Regions from separate parts of the Micromonospora sp. ZG13 genome, predicted to be linked through region 2. Evidence: riboswitches for the same ligand, from Rfam matches in the RefSeq annotation. Region 2 holds a riboswitch; each other region holds the start of a gene.
The links. A riboswitch is a leader RNA that binds a small molecule or an ion and turns the genes downstream of it on or off. The one in region 2 is predicted to bind cyclic di-AMP.

Region 1 (5,368 bases), on a different contig from region 2:
GCAGCCGGCCGGCCAGCGGGGCCAGCGACGGTCCGGCGGCGGTGAGGTCGAGCATCGACGGCTGGTAGGTGGCCCCGGTCATCCGCCCAGCGTACCCGCCGTGTTGGTACAGGTGTACGGATGCCGGCCGGCGGCCCGCTGGCCACCACGCGGACCGCCGACCGCCCCGCAGCCCCTCCGCAGTGGTGCGGGGCTCAGCGGTTCAGTATCCGGCGTACCCGGCCGCCGATCACCTGCTTCACCCGGGTCTGGAGCCGTTGCCCGCGCAGGGTCTCGGTCTCCTTGCGCAGTGCGGCGTTGCGGTCGCGCAGCCACTGGATCCGCTCCAGCAACGCGTCGGTGGCGGTCGCGGCGGCGGGGCGTACGGCCGGCGGGAAGGCGGTGGAGCGCACCTGCGCGTCGAACCGGGCCGCGCTGTCGCCGTCGGCGAAGGCGTTGCCCAGGTCGTGCCTGGCCAGGAAGGCGAGCATGGTCTCGTAGCGCGACCGGTGGCCCGCGTTGAGCGCCGTGTAGTCCGCCTCCTCGTAGAGTTGGGCGGCGTCGACGTCGACCGGCACCTCCGTCATCACCCGGTGCGGGATGTCGAAGTACCGGGCGAGTTCCAGGGTGCGCGAGTCGTGGGCGAAGAGGTAGCCGGGCGTGCCGGAGACCAGCGCGGTGATGGTGCCGTGGATCCGGGTGCCGAACGCGAACTCGAACCCGGAGAGGTAGTCCATCCAGGTCCAGGGGTCGACGAACATCCGCACCTTGTCCTCGGTGAACAGCGGGTGCGAGGTGTGGATCGGGATCTTGCTGGACCGGCCGCGGTCGGCGGGGGCGTCGCCGTAGAGCAGCGTGCCGAGCGTCTTGAGGTCCTGCGGCAGGTAGCGCAGGTTCGGGTACCGCGCGTGATGACGGGCGATGATCTCCGCCATCGACGTGACGTAGGGCGAGACGGTGAGCGCGAGCCGGTCCTCCGGAGCCAGCGCGGCCTTGCGCTTCTCCACCCGCAGGCCGTCGCCGTGCAGGAACATCGAGGGGCAGCCGATCACGTCGACGGCCGAGAAGCCCAGGGTGCGCAGGTAGTCCCGGGTGATCTCGCCCCGTACGCCGATGCTGTGCGAGCGGTCGAGGACGGCCCGTACGAAGCGGGTCACGACGTCGTCGATCGGGCGCAGGTACTCCCGGTCGCCGTGGATGTCGGTCTGCACGCCCACCCCGAGCACCACCACCGGGATCTTGAGCTGCTCGATGAGCTTCGTCATGACCTCGACGCGGTGGGCGTAGCTGCGCCGGAAGGCGTTGGCGAGCGGCACCACGTAGACGTCGTACCGCTCGTTGATCATGTCCGCGTCGCGCGGGTCGATCCTGAACTCCGTCGAGGTGATCTCGGCGGTGGCGGTACGCAGGAGCTTGTGGGCGGCGTGGCTGAAGACCAGGTTGCCGTTGTTGTCGCCGATCCAGTTCCGTTCGTGCGTCTCCTCCGGGGAGTAGACGTCGAAGGGGCCCTTCTTCGCCCGCATCAGGATCCGCTGGTGCATCCGTCCCCGCCTCTCGTGGCCTCCGGGTCCCGGAATACTAGCCACCGGTCGGCGCGGATCCGGAGGCTGTCGCCGCCCGTCACGGTTCGGGACGCAACGGTCACCGAGGGGCGGGAGGAACGCGCGCCGCCTGGTGGGACGGAACGGACACTCACGGACGGGACGGAAAAGAGTCTCAGGGGCGCCGGGTAGGGTGCCCGGCGGGGCGGCGCCGACCGGTGGGCCGCCGACGGGCCCCGCGCAGGTGCCCGACGGGGCCGAGGAGGAGACGTACGTGCTGGTGACCCTGGGGATCTTCGGGATGCCGGCATGACGGGGACCGCGACCGACGCGCCGGCCGTCCGGCCCGCGTCCCCGGCCAGCCGCCTGCCGTCGCTGACCGGGCTGCGCTGGGTCGCCGCCCTGCTCGTCTTCGGTTTCCACGTCGCGACGATGGGCATCATCGCCGAGCCCGGCCACAAGGCCGTCGTGGACTGGGCCTTCGCCCTCGGCCTCTCCGGCGTGCAGTTCTTCTTCATCCTCAGCGGCTTCGTGCTGGTCTGGTCGGCCCGGCCCAGCGACACCCGCCGGGCGTTCTGGCGCCGCCGGGTGGCCAAGATCTGGCCGAGCCACGTGGTGCTGTGGGTGGCGGCCCTGGCGGTCGCGGCCTGGTTCGCCGACCCCGTGGACCGGGTCGTCGCGGTGGAGAACCTCTTCCTCCTCCAGGCTTGGGACCCCCGGCCGGGCCACTTCTACAGCATCAACACGGTCAGCTGGTCGCTGTCCTGCGAGTTCTTCTTCTACCTCTGCCTGCCGTTGGCCCTGCCGTTCATCCGCCGGGCCCGGCCGTGGGCGCTGTGGGCCGTCGTGGTCGCGGTGCCGCTGCTGATCCTGGCGCTCTGGCCGGCCCAGTCCCTGGTGCCGGAGGAGAGCCGCTGGTGGTTCACGCAGGTCTTCCCGCCGGTGCGGTCGCTGGAGTTCTGGATGGGCGTGGCCGCCGCCGAGCTGATGCGGCGCGGCCGGTGGCGGGGCCCGGGCCTGCCGGTGGCCAGCCTGGTCTTCGTGGCGACCTGGGTGCTCGCGGCGCAGTGGGTCCGTGCCGAACTGTGGGCGGCGCTGCTCTCGGTGGCGTACATCCTGGTCATCGCGGCGGCGGCGGACGCCGACGTGCGCGGGCGGCGCTCGCCGTGGCGGTCCCGCCCGATGGTCTGGCTCGGCGAGGTCTCCTTCGCCTTCTACCTGGTGCACGTCCTGGTGATGATCAGCGTCCTGCGGTTCACCGGCGACTGGGGCGTCGGGTTCCCCGGCTGGTGGGGGCTGGCGGTGGTGCTCGGCTTCCTGCTGGTCAACCTGGCCCTGGCCGCCCTGCTGCACCGCTTCGTCGAGACGCCCATGATGCGGCTGCTCACCCCGCGCAGGGCGGCCCGCCCGACGCCGCGGGACGGGGACGACGGCGGGAAGGACCCCGGCGCCTCCGGGCCGCCGCCGGGGCAGCGGGGCGACGCCGTGCCGCGTCCCCGGCCCGCCGACCACCCCGCGGCGTACGTCGACTCGCGCTGACCGCCCCGGCGCGGGCCGACCCGCCCGCGCGGCCAGCGCCCCGGGGCGGAATCCCACCCGTCGAGAAAGCCCGACCGTTTCCGTGACGCCGGTCACCGCGACGCCGAACCGGTCATCGGGCGCGGCCGGGTCGTTTCCCGCCGGGGTTTCGGGGTCGATGCCCGCCACTCGTCCCGTTGTCACCCTCGGGCGCCGGCAGAAACGGTCGTCCCATTGAGTCACGTCAGTGGTGAGGTGCCCGCAAAAATTGCGTCCCCATCAAGGTTTAAGCAGGTGGGGTGGGGTTGGCAGGGGGCGGACCGGCCAGTAATGTCGGCGCGTCCGGTGCGGTACCCGATCGTCCAGAGGCGACGCCGCACCGACCCGCCTAATCGTGAACGACGAGCCGGGGACCCAGTGCTTCGTGGGGTGAATCCGTGGGCCGCAGGCCTGTGGTAGGGCGTTCTTCCCGCCCGAATCCGTCAGCTAACCCGGTCGGCGGCGTCGGAAGGAGTTCCATCCCCGTGCAGCACCCACCCACCCCTCGGTTGTTCCGCCGTCTCCACGGCGCCGCGGTGCCCGCGCTCGCCCCTTCGCAGGTCGCGAGCTGACCGACCGGTCACCGTCCGTCGCCCGGCATCCCGGGCGCATTCCCTGAGTGGCCCACGACCCGCACGGACGCCCGTCCGCGCGGTCGGTCCGCCCTGCCCTCGGCGCGGACCGCCGGCCGCTCGCCCCCCGAGCCCGTGGAGGAAATCGTGAAGCACCACCTCAGGCGACAGCTACGTCGCCTCACGTCCGAGCGTTCGTACCAGTTGGCCGCCGCGTCCGCCGCGGCGCTCGTGCTGGCGTCGGGCACGGGCGCGCTGCTGGCCGGAGCCGACGAGGCCCCCGCCGCCGCGCAGGCCCCGGTCGCCGCGAGCGAGCCACGCGAGGACACCGCGGCCTCGCGCGGCCAGGCCCGGATCGCGACGGCCCCGTCCAGCGCGGCCCCGGCCACCGCCACCGCCACCGCCGCCCCCTCGGCCAGCGCCACCAGCACCGCCCCGGACCCGGACCTGACGCGCAAGCCGGAGCCGCCGAAGCCCCCGGCCGCGAAGAGCCTGGACTACGACTACCAGGCCCAGACCACGTTCTACAACTGCGGTCCGGCGGCCGTCCGGCACGCCCTCAGCGCCGCCGGCATCGCGCGCAGCCAGGACGCCCTCGGTGCCCAGCTGGGCACCGACCAGATGGGCACCGACTCGGCCCAGGACACCACCCGCGTGCTGAACGCGACGGTGAAGGGCGAGCCGTACCGGACCCGGATGATCCCCGGCGGCGCCGCCACCCCGGCGCAGATGGACCGGCTCCAGGCCGACGTCGTCGCGGCCATCGGTGACGGGCGGGGCGTCGTGGTGAACGTCGCGGGAAGCGCCACGGACACCGACGGCGGCTGGCACTCGTTCCCCGGCGGCCACTACATCGCCGTGGTCGGCTACCAGGACGAGGGACGGCTCGTGAAGATCGCCGACTCGGCGAACCCGGCGACCGCGTCGTACTGGATGAGCACCATCGCCCTGGCGAACTGGGCTGCCACCCGCGGCTACTCCGCCTGAGCGATCCCGACGGGCGTCGGCCCCCCACCCCGGGGGCCGGCGCCCGCTGTCGTGTCCGGGTCACGGCCCTCGCCCGGCGCCCCGGTCGGTGACAGACTGCGCGGCATGGTCGATGAATCGGGTGACCGCGACGGCCGGCGCGTGCTTCTGCTGCTGCACGGCATGGGTGCGACCGGCGACGTGTGGCTGCCCTGCGCGTCGCTGCTGGAGCGTCGCTGGGCGGGACGGTGGCTGGCGCCGGACCTCGCCGGCCACGGCTGGTCGCCGCCGCTGCCGGAGTACTCGTTCGCGGGGCTGGCCGGGCGGATCGCCGCCGGGCTGACGGCGGGCGACCGGCTCGTCGTGCTGGGGCACTCCCTCGGCGGGGTGGTCGGGCTGGCGCTCGCCGCCCGCGGCGCCGGGGTTCCGGTCGAGGCCGTGGTCGGCGTCGGCATCAAGGCGGTCTGGTCGCCGGCCGAGCTGGCGAAGGCGGGTGAGCTGGCGGCCCGTCCGGTGACCTGGTTCGCGAGCCGGGACGAGGCGGCCCGCCGCTACCTGCGGGTGGCCGGCCTGACCGGGCTCTTCGCACCGGACCATCCCGTCGTGGAGGCCGGGCTGCGGCAGGTCGACGGCCGCTGGCGGCTGGCGATGGACCCCGCCGCGTTCGACGTGGGCGAGCCGGAGCTGCCCGCGCTGCTGGCGGCGACCGACGTGCCGGTGCTGCTGGCCCGTGGCGAGCACGACCCCATGGTC
Region 2 (5,368 bases):
CCCCCGAGCCCTACTACGCCGGCGCGCCCACGCCCGAGGTCCTTCCCGGCGCCTGACGGCCGCCGGCACCACCCCGGCCGCGCCGCTGGGGTGTGCGTCGCTCAGGCGTCGCCGAGGCCCGACAGGTCGACGTCCGTCACCTCGGTGACCGCGCGGATCGCCGTCACCGAGGCGTACCCGTCGGCCAGCAGGGCCAGGTCGGTGCCGGGCTGCACGGCCTGCCCGGGCTCCTCCAGCGACGTGCGGACGAAGCCGTGCCCGGCCTCCGCCACCGTCATCTGCACCTGACCGAAGCTGGCCAGGGTGCCCCGGCGCACCCCGCGCAGCCGGTTGTGCGGCAGGTCCGGCGCGTTCACGTTGAGCACGCTCTCCACGGGCCCGGCCGTGAGCCGGGGCAGCAGGTCCAGGGCGACCCGGGCGGCCGTCTGCCAGTGCCGCTCGGCGTCGCGTACCCGGGCGGCGGCGGCCACCGCGGCGCCTCCGCTGGCGGCCGTGGCCTCCCCGGCCGAGAGCACGTCGAGCGAGACGGCCATCGCCCGGCAGCCGTTCGCGGCGGCGGTGAAGGCGGCCCCCACCGTGCCCGAGTGCAGCACCGCGCGGCCCGCGTTCGCGCCCCGGTTGATGCCGGAGAGCACCACCGTCGGCGAGGGCCCGAACGCGCCGTGCACCGCGATCAGCGCGATGAAGCCGGGGGAGCCGCCCACCGCGTACGCCGGCACCCCCGGCAGTTCCGGCAGCGGATGCTCGCGGACCACCACGTGCCCGTCCCGCTCCACCGCGGTCATCGCGGCGCTGGTGCCGCTCGCCTCCTCCAGCGGAGCGGCGACGACGACGTCCAGGCCCCGGTCCGCCGCCGCCCGCGCCAGCGCCTGGATGCCGGGCGCGGCGATCCCGTCGTCGTTGGTGACCAGCACCCGCAGCGTCATCGCCCGGCCGCCCGGTCGGCCAACTCGTCGGGGCTGGTCCGCTCCTGCGGCCGGTTGCCGGCCGGTACGAGGCGCACCCGGTCGACCAGGCCGGTGATCGAGTCGAGCCGGCCGGTGCCCAGGCCGTGCCGGGTCACGTTCAGCGCGCCGGCCGCCGCCCCGGTACGGATGGCGGTGCGGATGTCGCCGCCGCGCGCCACCACGGCCGCCACCCCGGCGGTCATCGAGTCGCCCGCCCCACGCGGGTCGGCCGCCTCCAGCCGGGGCATCTCCACCTCGAAGACCTCGCCGTCGACCAGGGCGAGGGCGGGCTTGTCGGCCCGGCTCACCACCACGTTCTCGGCGCCGCCGGCGTGCAGGTCGTACAGGGCCCGGGTGAGCTGCTCCTCCTCCTCGCCGTCGACGCGGCCGTCGGCGATCAGCTCCTCATGGCTGATCTTGAGGAAGAAGACGCCGCTGTCCAGCACGGCGTCGAGGTGCTCGCCGCAGAGGTCGACCACCACCCGGCTGCCGTTGGCCCCGAGGTCGGCGGCGAACCGCCGGTAGAGGTCGGCCGGGACCAGCGACGGCTCGTTCGGCCCGCTCAGCACGCTGACCGTGGCGCGCAGGCCCTCGCCGAGCGCCAGGTTGTAGAGCTCGTCCAACTCGTGCCGGCTGAGCGGCTGACCTGGCACGTCCACGATCTCCTGCCGGGAGCCCTCGCGGCGGTCGTGCACGTACCCGCCGCTGCCGGAGTCGCGTACCACGACCTTCAGGTTGACCCCCTCGCTGACGAGCAGGGGCTCCAGCACCTGGCCGATCTCGCCCCCGAGGGCGGTGCAGAGCACCACGTCGACGCCGAGCGACATCACCATCCGGGCCTGCCAGACGCCCTGCCCGCCGGGGTGCAGGTGCAGCTCCGCGGCGTCGCTGGGCTGGTCGACGGTCACCGTCAGCCGGGGCGTGGGCGCGAAGACCATCACGTGCCCGCTCATCCGTCGTACCCGTTCATGCGCCCACCCCTGACCAGTACGTGCCGTGACCATCCATCAGCTGACCGTAGTGGGCCCGCCAGCCGGACGTCCGCACTCCGGGCGGGATCGGCGCGGCGTTGCCAGGGCGCCCGGCATACGCGACGATCGGGCGACCATCGGCGGTGGGGAGACGGCGTGCTCAGGCGGAGTTCCTTCAGCTACACCGTCCAGGCGCGCTGCTCCATGGCGCGGGCCGCGGCGTTGCTCGTCGATCCGAGGAGGCAGGAGGGCCTGCATCCGCTGATCGTCCGGGTCCGGCGGGTGCCGCCCCGCCCCGGTGCCCGGGCCAGCTACGACATCACCGACCGGCTGGCCGCCGGGCCGCTACGGCTGCCGATCACCTACCGGGCCGACGTCCTGGTCGACGAGCCCGACGAGATCGTCACCGTGGCCCGGCAGTGGCCCGCCACCACGGTGCGCAACCACACCCGGCTGCGGGCGGAGCCCGACGGCGTGGTCCGCGTCGACGTGGACATCACCCTCGCCGCGCCCGCGCCGCTCTTCGGCTACGCGTTCCGCCAGGCGCGCGCCGCCCACCTCGGACTGGCCGCGCGCCTCGCTGCTGTCCTCGACGGTGCCGCACCGCAGCCGCCACCCGCCGACACGCCCCGGTGACCCGCGCCGGGCGGGGCACCGGGGCGTGGGCGTCAGTAGACCGACAGGTGCACGTGGTTGGTGTGGTCGCTGGACGGGTCGCCGTTGGCCCCGCTGTACGACTTCCACCCGCTGCTCGGCAGCCAGATCTGCCGGTACCAGATCACGTAGAGCACGGCGAGCCGGTCGGCGTTGCGCACGTAGAACGCCGCCAGGTTGTTGCCGTACGTCCGGTCACCGCCGGTGGCGTCGCCGCCGAAGCCGCCCTTCTGGGCCGCGAAGTCGCACGCCCGGCCCTTCGGGTGCTCGCCGGAGCCGCCGGGGCGGTAGCAGGAGACGTAGCGGGTGAAGCCCGCCGCCTTGGCCTGGTTGAGCGCGTGTAGCGTGCGCGGCGTGATGCAGCCGTTGGCGGGGGTGGGGTCGTTGACGCTGCACGACTCGCGCGGCCAGGAGCCGTCGGAGTTGCGTGGCGCCGCCTTCGCCGTCTTGCTGGAGGTGCCGCCCGGCGAGCCGCCCCCGCCCGCGGACTGTCGCTGTTGCTGCTTCTGGTTGGCGACCGTCAGCGCCCGTTCGGCCTGCTCCTTGCGCTTGGCCATCACGGTGACCTGCTTGCGCTGCTCCCGGATCTCGCCGTCCAGGGCGAGCTTCGTGCGCGCGGCCTCGTCCCGGGTCTGCTGGAGCTCGCGCAGGGCCCGGTCCTCCTTGGCGGCCACCGCGTCGAGGGCGGCGGCGCGGTCCATGAAGCCGTCCGGCGAGCCGCTGTTGAGCAGGGCGGACGCCACGCTGAGCCGGCCGGTGCGGTAGGCGGCCCCCGCGATCTCGCCGACCTTGGCGCTGCGCGCCGTCAGCTCGACCTCGGTGGTCTTGAGCTGGGCGGCGAGCTGCTGCTGCCGTTTGGCCGACGTGGCGAGGGCGCGCTTGGCGTCGAGGTAGCCCTTGCTGGCGGCCTCGAGTTGGGCCCGCAGGGCGGGCGTGCCGCCCTCCTCGTCCTGGCCGGGGGCGGCGGCGAGCAGGCCGGCGCGGGTGGCGGCCGCCGCCGGGGCGGCGGTGACCGGGGCCACCGCGGCGCCGAGGGCGAGCATCGTGGTGATCAGGGCCGCCGTCCGGGCGGCACGTCGTCGTACAGGTGCCATCACTGGCATACGCGTGTCCTTCCGTCAGCCGCCGACCGGGTTAGCTGACGGGTTCGGGACGGAAGATCCCTACCGCTGACGCGGATGCACCCCACGAACATGGTTCCCCGGTTCGCCCCGCCGGGCGATTAGGCGGCGGCCACCGCCGGCACCGGTGGGTGCCGCCTGGCGGAGGCCGAAGCCGAGCCTACCGGTGCCGGTGTGACTGCTGCAGCGCAGGTGACGCACGGTGCATGTCCACTAACAGTCAAATCCGGCATAAGGCAACAATACTCTCCCAGATTTAAGGTTGTCCTCATTACCACTCGACCGCCCCGCAAGCCCCTGGCGACGCTCCCGGCTCGATCTGCAACGTGGCGTGCTCGATCTGGAAGTCGTCGTGCAGGGCGGCCCGGGCGGCGCCCAGCACCGCGCCGACCTCCGCGTCGGGTGTCATGGTCAGGTGCGCCGAGGCCACCTCCATCCCGGAGGTCAGCGTCCAGACGTGCAGGTCGTGCACCTCGGCGACGCCGGGCACGGCGGCCAGCCGGTCGTGCACGGCCGTGACCTGGAGGTGCTCCGGCGCGGCCTGGACCAGGATGCGCAGCGCCGCCCGCCCGAGCCGCCAGGTGCGCGGCAGGATGAACAGCCCGATCGCGACGGCCACCAGCGGGTCGGCCCACCACCAGCCGGTGGTGGTGATCAGCAGGGCCGCCGCGATCACGCCGAGTGACCCCAGCAGGTCGCCGAGGACCTCCAGGTACGCGCCGTGGACGTTGATGCTCTCCTTCGCCCCCGAGCGCAGCAGGGCGAAGGCGCCGATGTTGGCGAGCAGGCCGAGTACGGCGACCACCAGCATCGGGCCGGCCAGCACCTCCGGCGGGTCGCCGAAGCGGCGTACCGCCTCGATCACGACGTAGACCGCGACGCCGGAGAGCAGCACGGCGTTGGCCAGGGCGGCGAGCACCTCCAGCCGGTAGAGGCCGAACGTGCGCTGCGGATCGCCGCCCGCCCGCCGGGTCGCCGAGATCGCGGCGAGCGCCATGCCGATGCCGAGCACGTCGGTGAACATGTGCCCGGCGTCGCTGAGCAGGGCCAGCGAGCCTGTCCGGAAGGCGGCCACCGCCTCCACCACCATCAGGCCGGCGAGCAGACCGAACGCCGCCCAGAGCCGGCCCCGGTGGCGGTGTGCGGCGTTCGCCACCGACCCGTGGTGGTGGTCATGACCTGCGCCCACGCGCCCATCCTCCCTCTGGGGGTCCGGATTCGCGTTCAATTTATGCTCACATCGCTATGTGTGCAAGTAACGGATCCTCAGCCGGTCGGGTCGACGGTGGTCAGCCGCTGGGTGGCCCGGGACAGCGCCACGTAGAGCGTCCGTACGCCCGACCCCGGGTCGGCCCGGATCTCGCTCGGGGCGACGAGGACGACCCCGTCGTACTCCATGCCCTTGGCCTCCAGGCTGGTCACCACCTGAAGGCGCGGCGCGGCCAGGCCGGCCAGCCAGCCGGCGACCTCGTCGCGGCGGGGCACGGGCGTGATCACGCCGACCGTGCCCTCGACCTCGGCGAGCAGCGCCGTGGTCGCCGCCGCGACGGCTGTCTCCAGCTCCGCCGGCGGCACCACCAGCGCGACCGGGTCGACGCCGGTGGACCGCACCGCCCTGGGCAGCGGGAGGTCCGGATGCAGCCGGCGGATCTCGGCCGCCGCCACCGCGAAGATC
Region 3 (5,368 bases), on a different contig from region 2:
CGGCGGCGATCCGGGTCAGCGCGTCGTCGAGCTGCCGCTGCCCGACGGGGGTCGGATCGGTCACCACCAGCCGGCCGTCGGCGATCTCGACCCGGCCGGCGAGCGCCAGTTCCAGCAGCAGGGCACCGGCCAGGCCGTAGTCGAGCGTGGGCCGGCCGAGCCGGTTGACGCCCGCGTCGTCGTAGCCGAGCAGGGCGAGTTCGTGGGCGAGCGTGAGCGGTGCCATGTCCCGACGGTAGCCGGGCCCGGTGAAGCGGGCGGCCTTCGCGCCGCGCCCGGGGTCGCCATCACCCTCCCGGGCGTCGTCACGTCCCCCGCTGCATCGACTGCCCTCGTTGAGCAGCGGGCCGATACCCTTGGTGTGCAAGCGGTTGCGCAGGCGTGAAGTGGACCTCGGTCGCCTTGATTCCGCTGCCGGCCTTCCCTAATGTTGGGCACCGGCCGCTGTGGGTCGTCTGTCTCGCCCCTCTTTCCCTCGCGCGAGGCGCCAAGCGGCCGGGTTGCAAAAGGAGTCGGTGCCGGTGGCAACCATGCCCCCTCATCGTCACGCACCTCGACGGTCTGCTCGTCCGGGTGGCCTACGCAGGGCCGCCCACCGTCTGCTCACCCTGGTCGCCGCGGCGGTCGTCGGCGCCGGCATGCTCGCCGCGCCCGCCCACGCCGAGCCCTCGGTCGACGAGATCGAGGCCGCGATCGACCAGAAGTGGCGGCAGCTCGAGCCCACCATCGAGCAGTACAACAAGGTGCGGGCGCAGCTGAAGGTCAACCGCAAGAAGTCGGAGGATCTCCAGAAGAAGATCCAGCCGTTGGCGCTGGAGAGCGAGCTGGCGATGGACCGGGTCGGCGACCTCGCCTCCCGCTACTACATCTCCGGCCCGTCGCAGGAGATCGGCGCGCTGCTGGTCAGCGCCAAGCCCCACACGCTGACCGAGCAGCTGACGCTGCTGGACCGGCTGGCCGCTCAGGAGCGTAAGCAGCTCGAGGGCGTGACCAAGGTCCGTCAGAAGTTCGACGCGGAGAAGCAGAAGCTCGACACGCTGATCGTCTCGCAGACGAAGCAGCAGAACGACCTGGCTGCCAAGAAGAAGCAGATCGACGCCGACATCAAGAAGCTCGAGGCGTCGCTGCCGGTCACGACCGTCAAGACGGAGAAGTGCCCGACCATCAACGGCGTGGTCAGCGACGCGGCCCGCACCGCGATCCGTACCGCCTGCGCGCAGGTCGGCGACCCGTACGTCTGGGGTGCCACCGGCCCGAACTCGTTCGACTGCTCCGGTCTCACCCAGTACGCCTACAAGGCGGCGGGGATCCACCTGACGCACTTCACGGGTGCGCAGTGGAACGAGGGCAAGGCCATCCCGCGTTCCGAGGCGCGCCCGGGTGACCTGGTCTTCTTCTTCAGCGACCTGCACCACGTCGGCCTCTACCTCGGCAACGACAAGATGGTGCACGCGCCCCGGGCCGGCAAGCCGGTCAACGTCTCCAGCATCAACACGATGCCGGTCGCCGGGTTCCGCAGGCCCTGACGCGCCCACTGATCCCGCGTACGCGACGAAAGAGCCCCCGGTCGGATCGACCGGGGGCTCTTCTCGTGCGGGTGGATCAGCGGGGCGCGCCCAGCGGGGAGGGCACCAGGTTCACGTCGTCCAGGTTGACGTACATGATCCGGTGACCGAACTGGATCTGCACGTACCGGTTGTCGCCGCGGACGACCGTCCGGTCACCCGGGGCGGAGCCGTCAAAGGTCACGGCCCGGTAGTACTCGCCGGGGAGCAGGTTGCCGACGGCGTACCGCTCACCGGCCGAGAGGGTGTACTGCAGCGGCGAGATCGCCTGGTACGGCACGCCCTCCGGGTACGCGGCCTGCTCCGGATAGGCGCGGCCGTACACCGGGATGGTGGCCTTGCCGGCCTTCGGGGTCACCACGAGCCCGACGGACCACTTCGCCGTCGGCTTGGCGGCGGGGTTGTGGAACCACCCCTTCTGGCCGAGGTACCAGATGGCGGTCCAGTCGCCCCGCACCTCGGCCAGCGCGTACGTCTGTCCGGCCGAGACGCGGGCGCCGTGGTCGGAGACGTACATGGTGTTCGGGGTGCCGTCGGGCCGCAGCGCGATGTCGTTGAGCAGCGGCGCGTCGTGGCTCGGCGCGTTGTGCAGGAACAGCGCCGAGGAGCCGCGCAGCGGGCAGGGGGCGGTCGCCGGGGGCGGGTTCGGCACGCCCGGCGGCTGCCGGTTGCAGCCGGTGAACTGCGGCTGGTTGGTGGCGAAGTCCGGGTCGATGGTGACCAGCCCGGTGCGGTGCGTGCCGGTCGACTTGAACGGCGCCTTGAGCAGGTCGAAGTAGTGCGACCAGTTCCAGTACGGACCCGGGTCCCAGTGCATGCCGCGCACGGTCGAGGCGACGGTGCCGGGGACGTTGTCGTGCCCGATGATGTGGTTGCGGTCGAGCGGGATGTTGTACGCCCGCGCCAGGTGGCGGACCAGCTTGGCGGAGGTGCGGTACATCGCCTCGGTGTACCAGGTGCCGTGCCCCGCGAAGCCCTCGTGCTCGAGACCGATGGACTTCGAGTTCACGTACCAGTTGCCGGCGTGCCAGCCGACGTCCTTGGTCTTGATGTGCTGGGCGATGTGGCCGTCCACCGAGCGCAGGGTGTAGTGCCAGCCCACCCGCTTCGGGTCCTTGACCAGGTTGACGCTGGGACCGAAGTAGCCCTCGGTGTCGTGGATGACGATGTACTCGATCTTCTGCTCGACGGGCCGGTTCCCCAGGTCGTGGTTGCCGTAGTCGCCGAGCGTGGGGCCGTACTGCTGGTAGGGGGCCGGAATCCACTCGCAGGAGATGTCGCTCGGGCACTCCAGGCCGTCGGGCCGGGCGAGCTTGCGCAGGCGCAGCCGGTCCAGCCAGGAGCGCTCCGGCCGGACCGCGCTGCCGGCGAGCGTGACCCGCTGCCCGTCGTCGGTCAGCCGGCTGTCGCCCGTGGCGATGGTGGCGTACACCTCGTCGGCGAAGGCCGCCGCGGCGTCGGCGCTGTCCGCGCCGGAGTATCGGGCCACCGCGCCGTACCAGGCCGCGGGGTCGGTGCCGGCGCCGACCGGGGCGCCGATCTCCTTCTGGTACGCGGCCAGCAGCGCCGCGCCGCCCCGGATGTTCGTCGTGACGTCCGTGCGCAGCGCCTCCTCGCTGGCGCCGGTCAGCTCCGCGGCGGCGTCGACCGTACGGAGTGCCGCCTCGGCGGGCGGGGCGGCGGCCGGCGGCTCGTGGGCCTCGGCCAGGGACCGGCGGGAGTCGTCCCCGCGCGGGTCCTCGGTTCCCTCGTCGTGGTGGGTGCCGCCGGAGGCGGCGACGTGCTCGGCGTCGGTGAGGTGCATCGGTCCGTACCCGCCGCTGGTGCTCGGCGTGCCGGCGTTGGTGTCCCAGCGGGACTGCAGGTAGGAGACCCCGAGCAGGACGCTCTCCGGCACGCCGTACTCGGCCGCCGCGGCGGCGTACTGCTGCTGCCGGTCGGTCGTCGGCGCCGCGGCGGCGGATCCGGCGGCGGTGAGCGGCGTCGCCGCCAGGGCGGCGGCCACGGCGGCGGCCAGCAGGACGCGTCTGCTCCTCGATGTCGCTGACAGGTGCATCAGACCCCCAGTTCGGGCGGGCAAAGGTGGGGCCACCTTCGCCCCGTCCACCGCCTCCGGTCAATACCTTTCCGTCAGACACTTCAGAAGGAAGAAAATCTTCGTCCTCCGGGTTGCGGATCCGCCGGGTCCTGGTGAGTACGGAGTGTCACCGCCCGGAGGGTTGCGGATCGATAACGGTCGTCTCTACTCTGGTCATTCGTCGGCCGGTGACAATCCGTCCACCCAGGGCGGTGACGGTCCGACACCGCCGAGTCGCTCACGAGCGAGCCGGGGACCCAGGTACCCGGGGTGAATCCGCAGTCCCTGCGGTAGGGCGCCCCTTCCCGCCCGAACCCGTCAGCTAACCCGGTAGGCGGTCCGGAAGAAGGAGTACGGAACCCGGTGGCACACCATGCCCCGCGGCCACCGTCGGTCCGGTCGGCCCCGGCCGATCCGACGACGGCTGCGCCGCGCCCACGCTGGTACCGCTGCACCACCGCCCTCGCCGCCCTGGCCGCGTTCGCCGTCGTCCTGACCGGCGGCGCTACGGCGGCCCACGCCGAACCGACGGTCGCCGAGATCGAGCGGCAGATCGACGAGGACTGGAACAAGCTCGAACCGGTCATCGAACGGCACAACGCCACCCGGCAGGACCTGGCCGCCAGGCGCAAGCAGGCCGACGCGCTCGCCGCGCAGATCGGGCCGCTGGAGAAGCAGGTCGACCAGGCGATGGAGAAGGTGGGCGCGCTGGCCGCCCGCGCCTACAAGGGCGAGAACGTCTCCGTCGTCAACGCCCTGCTGGGCAGCCGGTCGCCCGGCGAGACGGTCGGGCAGCTCGAACTGCTCGACCGGTTCGCCCAGCATCAGCAGCAGGACGTACGGCAGGTCGCCGAGCTGCGCGACCGGCTGGCCGCGAAGAAGGCGCCGCTGGACGAGATGGTCGCCCAGCTCAGCCGCACCGAGGCCCAGCTCGCGGCGAAGAAGAAGCAGATCAACGCCGAGATCGACCGGTTGCAGAAGCTGCGGCTGCGCGTCTACGGCAACGGCGGCGGCGGGCCGCTGCGTCCCGCCCCGTGCCCGGCCGGCTATCCCGGCGGTCCGGCCGGCACCGCCGTGAAGTTCGCCTGTGCCCAGATCGGCAAGCCCTACGTCTGGGGCGCCGAGGGGCCGAACTCGTACGACTGCTCCGGCCTGATGCTCGCCGCCTGGGCGAAGGCCGGGGTCTCGCTGCCGCACAACGCCGCGCAGCAGCGCCGGGCCACCGCGTCCGTCAGCCGGGGCGAACTGCGCCCGGGTGACCTGGTCTTCTACTACAGCGACCTGCACCACGTCGGCATGTACGTCGGCGGGGGCTGGGTGGTGCACGCCTCCCGCGCCGGGGTGCCGGTCAGGATGAAGAAGGTCGACGACGGCCCGATCCACAGCTACGGCCGACCCGGCTGACGTGCCCGGGGGGTCCCTGCCCGGCGGGGGCCCTCCGCGCGGCCGAGGGTCGGGTCAGCGCGTCGGCCAGGTGCGCCAGTGCTGCCAGGAGCGGCTCGGGGTCGGCCCGCGCTGCCCCTGGTAGCGGGAGCCGTAGACGGCCGAGCCGTACGGGTGCTGCGCCGGCGACGAGAGCCGGAAGATGCAGAGCTGGCCGATCTTCATGCCTGGCCAGAGGGTGATGGGCAGGTTCGCTACGTTGGACAGCTCCAGGGTCACGTGGCCGGAGAAGCCCGGGTCGATGAAGCCCGCCGTGGAGTGGGTGAGCAGGCCCAGCCGGCCC

Region 1: linked by a shared signal. The riboswitch ahead of AC5L34_RS18710 (C39 family peptidase) and the one ahead of AC5L34_RS22330 (coiled-coil domain-containing protein) in region 2 are both predicted to bind cyclic di-AMP.
Region 3: linked by a shared signal. The riboswitch ahead of AC5L34_RS06135 (C40 family peptidase) and the one ahead of AC5L34_RS22330 (coiled-coil domain-containing protein) in region 2 are both predicted to bind cyclic di-AMP.

What each region holds. Positions count from the first base shown of each region.
Region 1 is NZ_JCADBQ010000008.1:187,280-192,647, reverse strand. Features, by position in the region: gene AC5L34_RS18725 (alpha-ketoglutarate-dependent dioxygenase AlkB) at 1-82, opposite strand, end outside; gene AC5L34_RS18720 (polysaccharide pyruvyl transferase family protein) at 195-1,520, opposite strand; gene AC5L34_RS18715 (acyltransferase family protein) at 1,830-3,059, shown strand; cyclic di-AMP (ydaO/yuaA leader) riboswitch at 3,414-3,554, shown strand; gene AC5L34_RS18710 (C39 family peptidase) at 3,785-4,636, shown strand; gene AC5L34_RS18705 (alpha/beta fold hydrolase) at 4,742-5,368, shown strand, end outside.
Region 2 is NZ_JCADBQ010000012.1:57,597-62,964, reverse strand. Features, by position in the region: gene AC5L34_RS22350 (STAS domain-containing protein) at 1-56, shown strand, start outside; gene surE (5'/3'-nucleotidase SurE) at 102-926, opposite strand; gene AC5L34_RS22340 (1-phosphofructokinase family hexose kinase) at 923-1,900, opposite strand; gene AC5L34_RS22335 (SRPBCC family protein) at 2,075-2,554, shown strand; gene AC5L34_RS22330 (coiled-coil domain-containing protein) at 2,587-3,666, opposite strand; cyclic di-AMP (ydaO/yuaA leader) riboswitch at 3,680-3,811, opposite strand; gene AC5L34_RS22325 (cation diffusion facilitator family transporter) at 3,965-4,882, opposite strand; gene AC5L34_RS22320 (HelD family protein) at 4,960-5,368, opposite strand, start outside.
Region 3 is NZ_JCADBQ010000002.1:480,935-486,302, reverse strand. Features, by position in the region: gene AC5L34_RS06150 (GOLPH3/VPS74 family protein) at 1-226, opposite strand, end outside; gene AC5L34_RS06145 (C40 family peptidase) at 531-1,526, shown strand; gene AC5L34_RS06140 (N-acetylmuramoyl-L-alanine amidase) at 1,603-3,621, opposite strand; cyclic di-AMP (ydaO/yuaA leader) riboswitch at 3,860-3,993, shown strand; gene AC5L34_RS06135 (C40 family peptidase) at 4,006-5,046, shown strand; gene dcd (dCTP deaminase) at 5,101-5,368, opposite strand, start outside.